DNA from 2 places in the Neobacillus sp. Fa239 genome. Region 1 is predicted to be linked to the other one. Evidence: predicted binding sites of a transcription regulator. Region 1 holds the regulator's gene; the other holds the start of a gene.
The links. The regulator Rex, encoded in region 1, represses fermentation and respiration genes when NADH is low (regulators of the CRP and FNR family bind a similar motif). The targets are predictions, from matches to a motif close to TTGTGAAATATTTCACAA.
Positions count from the first base shown of each region.

Region 1 (3,205 bases):
ACATCATTACCGCTTTGTTTCTCAATCTCAAACGAGAAGGAGGCGGACTTTTCGTCGCCTAGGGGACGGTCCATCAGTTCCATTTTTTCAAGCTTTTTCCGGCGGCTTTGAGCACGTTTCGTCGTTGAAGCACGGGCAAGGTTCCGGGCGATAAAGTCTTGCAGACTCGCAACCTCTTGCTGCTGCTTTTCATATAGCTTCATATCCCGTTCGTAATTGACTGCTTTTTGATCCAGGTAGGAACTATAGTTTCCAATGAATTTTTGAATTTGTCTGCGGGAAACCTCGTAAACCTGCGTCACCACTTTATCTAAAAAATAGCGGTCATGGGAAACAATTAAAATTGCTCCATCATAACCTTGCAGATATTGCTCAAGCCAAGTTAAGGTGTCGATATCAAGATGGTTTGTCGGTTCGTCTAAAATTAGGATATCAGGCTTTGTTAACAGAAGCTTTCCTAAGGCCAGACGGGTTTTTTGACCACCGCTTAAACTGGATATCATGAGCGAGCTGTTCGAAAAATTTAATCCATGTAAGACAGAGCGGATATCAGCTTCATATTGATATCCTCCCTGTTCTTTGAATTTTACTTGGAGCTGGTCATATTCCTTTAATATTCTATCGTAGCTGCTAATTTCCGGGTCCGCCATTTGTTCTTCAAGCCTCCGAAGCGATTTTTCCATCGCTCTAAGGTCTTCAAACACGGTCAACATTTCATCCCAAATCGACAAATTCGATTCTAATCCGGTATTTTGGGCCAGATAGCCGATTGTTACATCTTTCGGCTTGATGATCTCACCGCTGTCGTGCGATATGAATCCGGCAATCATTTTCAAAAGGGTGGATTTTCCGGCACCGTTCCTTCCTACAAGGGCAACGCGGTCCCGGGTTTGTAATTCAAGTTTTATATTCGATAAAATAAGGTCAGCGCCATAATATTTTGCTAGTTGATTAACCTGTAATAAAATCATTCTATTCACCTCTATTACTTAAAAATAGTGTACCTTATTCCCCTTATATCGGCAATAAGTGCGATAATTCGACTAGGGAATAAGAAATTACTGTAAATTTGTCTTAATTCGCTCAAAGTTTCACACACATGAACGAAAAAATAGTGTATGATTTGATAGGAGGATTTTTTTTATGGCTGAATTTACTCATTTTAATGAAGAGGGCAGGGCGAAAATGGTTGATGTAAGTGATAAGCCGGAAACGGCACGTACAGCATTGGCCCATTCAAGCATCACTGTCAATAAAGAAATTTATGATAGAATTACGAATAATCAAATGAAAAAAGGCGATGTTTTAGCCGTTGCTCAGGTAGCAGCCGTTATGGCCGCGAAAAAAACATGGGATTTGATTCCGATGTGCCATCCCATTCCTTTGACAGGTATTAATGTCTCATTCTCTTGGAGCAGGGACCAAGAGGAGCTGTATAAGTTAAACATTGAGGCTGTTGTGAAAACAAAGGGCAGTACCGGTGTGGAAATGGAAGCGCTATCAGCTGCGACTGTATGTGCGTTAACCGTTTATGATATGTGTAAAGCAGTGGATAAAGGCATGGTGATCGGCCCGACTTATCTAGTAGAGAAAACGGGCGGTAAACATGGTGATTTTAAAAGGAATTAAAGGATACAAATCCATTCATGGGGGTGTAGGAGAACATGACGAATGATACAATGAAAATTCCACAGGCGACAGCAAAACGACTTCCATTATATTATCGATTTTTACAAAATCTGAGTGCTTCCGGGAAACAAAGAGTTTCATCAGCGGAATTAAGCGAGGCAGTGAAAGTAGACTCGGCAACGATTCGCAGGGATTTTTCGTATTTCGGGGCTTTAGGAAAAAAAGGGTACGGGTATAATGTCAACTACCTGTTAACCTTTTTTCGGAAAACACTCGATCAAGATGAATTAACAAAGGTAGCGTTAATTGGTGTAGGTAATCTTGGTACAGCATTTTTAAATTATAATTTTTTAAAAAATAATAATACGAAGATTCAGTGCGCCTTTGATGTCGACCCAAATAAAATGGGCACAACGATTGGGGATGTGCCAGTCTACCACATGGATGATTTAGAAGAGCAAATCATGAAAGAACAGATTCAAGTGGCGATTCTGACCGTTCCTGCTCCAGTGGCCCAAATGATTACCGATAAGCTTGTCAAAGCCAATGTCAAAGCGATCTTGAATTTTACTCCTGCAAGGTTAAATGTCCCATCATCCATTAGAGTTCATCACATTGACTTGGCAGTGGAGCTGCAATCGCTCGTTTATTTTTTAAAGCATTATCCGACAATAGAAATGGATGAATTGTAAAGAAAGAGGCCTTTCTACGAAAAGTAGAAAGGCTTTTTTTATTGATTAAGGGATTTTATTCCTGTCTTTACAACGTAACAGTGTTATGTTACATTGATTTTATGAAAGGGGTTATCAATATGAGCGAGGAGTTAATATCGAAAAAGGAATTATTAGATTTGGCCGGAATATCATATGGACAGTTATATAGATGGAAACGAAAGGATCTAATCCCTGAGGAGTGGTTTGTTCGGAAATCGACCTTTACCGGCCAAGAAACTTTTTTTCCAAAAGAAAAGATGTTAGATCGAATTAATAAAATTCAAACGATGAAAGAAAACTTATCCTTGGATGAGCTGGCAAACATGTTTTCCCCAAGCGTAACCGACTTAAATTTATCGAAGGATGAATTAATAAAACGTAACATTGTTTCGACAACAGTCGCCAATTTTTATTTAGAGCAGGAAAAAGGCAGTTTGAATTTCAATTTTTCAAGAATGCTTGAATTATTTGTTCTAGAAAAGCTTCTACAATCAGGGGAAATCAATTTGGATGAGGGGACCATGCTGCTGCAGCTGCTCATTGATCATCGTCAGGAGCTTAAGCAAAAAAGCGGAGAATTGGTGATTACGAGAAAGCTGGGTGTCTCTTCTTGTCTTTTATTGCTAAACGCAGAGGGTTTCCATTTAGAGCGGGGAACAAAAATGGTTGCTCAGCTTTCTCTGATGGCGTGTATCGAAGAAATTAAATCGAAATTACTATAAAGGAGAATGAAAATGGAAGTAAAAAATAGAGGAGATCTGGTTATTAATGGAATAGGGGCCTCGAACGGCGGACAATTCCATGATGTAACGTTAAACGGAAGAGGAACAATCAATAGTGATGTTGAATGCAGCCTATTTGAT
Region 1 covers NZ_AP041611.1:9,286-12,490, forward strand. The annotation lists gene ACZ5XR_RS00050 (ABC-F family ATP-binding cassette domain-containing protein) at 1-971, opposite strand, end outside; gene moaC (cyclic pyranopterin monophosphate synthase MoaC) at 1,144-1,629, shown strand; gene ACZ5XR_RS00060 (redox-sensing transcriptional repressor Rex) at 1,665-2,321, shown strand; gene ACZ5XR_RS00065 (YhbD family protein) at 2,441-3,064, shown strand; gene ACZ5XR_RS00070 (cytoplasmic protein) at 3,077-3,205, shown strand, end outside.

Region 2 (3,205 bases), 2.0 Mb from region 1:
CATACTGATGATTCCCGCACACGCGGCAATGATATAAACAGGGAACAGAATATGAATGGAGATTGGAATTCCAATTAGTTTCGTTAATATCCAGATAGCAAAGAAAACGGCAAACCATTCCACAATCGAAACGAAAACAAGCTTAATCGATGCTTCAACGGAAATCAAAGAATTGTGGTCCCTTTTCCTTTTAAGAAAATGGATGAACAAAAATACCGGTGTAAAAAAGCTCACCGCAAGAACCGCAAAAAAAAGCCACCGGGTATCAGCGAACAGCGGAAAATTATAATATCCGATTACCACAATCCAAGAGAGGACAGAAATTCCTGTTAAGTAAAAAAACGAAACGGAAGCTATTCCGCCTACTAACTTTCGTTTATCATTTTCTAAGCTATTGAAAAAGTAGGTTCTTAACATTGCACCAATGATACCGCCAAAGCCGATTAAACTTGAAAAGGCATTGGCAATAAACGACTGCTCTAACAATTCCTTTTTAGGCACCCGCAATTTCAGTATTTGAACAAGAATGACATCATAAAGCATCATTGGGAGTACTGCAGAAAAAGTAACAGCCAAAATCAGGAGCAAGATACCTATATTAAGTCGGTTCAATTCGTTTTGAAGTAAGTGGACATTTACATTGCCAGTAAATTTTTTTATTTCGACAATCGCAAAAATCAGTAAAAAAAGTGGAAATATAAATTTCGCTATTTGAAGTAATTTTTCTTTTTTGATCCCCAACAAGATAACCACCCATTATTTTCTCTACTTATCTTAATATAAACTTTTCAACAGGAAAAACAAAGAAAATAATTCCTTTTTATTTGAATAGTCCTCATGCTGTATCCCTATTCTTGACAGATTGCCCTATCCTAAAACAGTTAAAATAAAAGACAAGTTTTCTCCCCCTATCTGCATAAACATAAAATAGGACAAATATATCAGAGGGGGTTATGGAAATGAAATTTTTCGTCATAAAAAAAGAAACACTTTTATTTTATTTAGCAGTCGGTTTCACACTGGTTACCATTTCAGCCTGGTTCATGCTGAGAGCTGCTGATACGGCCGTGTTTAATCAGCAAGCGAATAGTAATATTCGCGAAATTCACATGGTCACAGTCGAATATAAAAGTAAAATGAAGGATGGAAAAGAAATTGAAGCTTATCGATGGGACCCGGGAACCATTCATTTAGAAAAAGGGGAAAAGGTAAAGCTTTTTATTAATGGAATCAATGGAAATGAGCATCCTTTTTATATAGAAGGTACGAAGATAAAAGGCACAGTTAAAAAAGGAGAAGAAACGGTCGTTCCTCTTCAATTTGATCAAGAAGGAACCTATCGATTAATTTGCGAGGCCCACCCTGACCGGGCGCATAATGGACCAATGATCGCTGATATCGTAGTAGATTAGAGGATGACCCAAAGTCATCCTTTTTCAATGGGAAAAGGAATCTGTTTCACTGGTTAAATAATATAAATACCTTGTTATTATTGTTTTTCGCCTATATAACAGTTTTTGTATTGTGTGTTTTTTATATAATACAGATTTATACCTAATCCAAATTCGTTCACAAGAAGTTCAATAAATCGTTAAAAAAACCTTTAAAATATGTATTTCACAATATCTTAACAATTTATGTGAAAATTTTCACATTCGAGCTGTTATACTAATTGTGAGATATAGATCCATAATCTGTTATATTTTCAATTTTTAATAGGGGTGAATAATCATGGAACAATGGAAAGGTTTTAACAATGGTATTTGGAAACATGAAGTTAACGTAAGAGATTTTATTTTGAAAAACTTTACTCCTTATACAGGCGACGATGCATTCTTAGAAGGACCAACTGAAGGAACAAACAAACTTTGGGAACAAGTCATAGAACTAACCAAACAGGAGCGTGAACATGGCGGTGTCCTTGAGATGGATACCGAAACGGTTTCAACAATCACTTCGCATGGACCAGGCTATCTTGACGAAGAACTTGAGAAAGTCGTCGGGGTTCAAACCGACAAACCCTTTAACCGTTCCCTTCAGCCTTACGGCGGGATTCGAATGGCGAAACAGGCTTGCGAGGCTTATGGTTATGAGTTAAATCAGGAAATTGAAAGAATTTTTACAGAAATTCGCAAAACTCATAACCAAGGAGTTTTTGATGTTTATACCGATGAAATGAGGCTTGCAAGAAAAGCTGCCATTATTACCGGTCTTCCTGATGCCTATGGACGAGGACGTATTATCGGAGATTACCGACGCGTTGCCTTATATGGTGTCGATTTCTTAATGAAAGAAAAACAAAAAGATTACAATAATACCAGCCAAGTAATGTCAGAAGATGTCATGAGGTTACGCGAAGAACTCTCTGAGCAATATCGTGCATTAAAAGAACTGAAAGAAATGGCAAACAGCTACGGCTTCGATATTTCTCAACCGGCGAAAAATGCTGCTGAAGCCTTCCAATGGGTATATTTTGGTTACTTAGCTGCGATTAAAGAGCAAAACGGTGCTGCCATGAGTCTTGGACGTGTTTCTTCTTTTCTTGATATATATGTTGAAAGAGATTGGCAGAATGGTATATTAACAGAAACTGAAGCACAAGAATTAGTCGACCATTTTGTAATGAAGCTCAGACTTGTTAAATTTGCCCGTACACCAGATTATAATGAATTATTCAGCGGCGACCCTACTTGGGTTACAGAATCAATCGGCGGGATGACACAGGACGGACGTTCATTAGTAACGAAGAACTCTTTCCGTTTCCTTCATACCTTAGACAACTTGGGCCCTGCACCTGAGCCAAACTTAACTGTTCTATGGTCAACAATGCTTCCTGAAAACTTTAAAAAGTACTGTGCGAAAATGTCGATTAAAACCAGTTCCATCCAATACGAAAATGACGATATCATGCGTCCGGAATATGGTGATGACTATGGGATTGCCTGCTGTGTTTCTGCGATGGAAATTGGAAAGCAAATGCAGTTCTTCGGGGCTCGTGCTAATCTTGCAAAAGCACTTCTTTATGCGATTAACGGCGGGATCGATGAAAAACTAAAAATTCAGGTCGGCCCACAGTATCAACCAATACAATCTGAAGTATTAGATTACAAGGAAGTAATGCAAAAATTCGACCAAATGATGGAATGGCTTGCAGGTCTTTATATCAATACATTGAATGTCATCCATTATATGCATGATAAATACA
Region 2 covers NZ_AP041611.1:3,688,232-3,691,436, forward strand. The annotation lists gene mprF (bifunctional lysylphosphatidylglycerol flippase/synthetase MprF) at 1-741, opposite strand, end outside; gene ACZ5XR_RS18010 (cupredoxin domain-containing protein) at 960-1,412, shown strand; gene pflB (formate C-acetyltransferase) at 1,732-3,205, shown strand, end outside.
Region 2: pflB (formate C-acetyltransferase) is a predicted target of Rex. The motif match lies at 1,638-1,655, and genes of this name have one in related genera.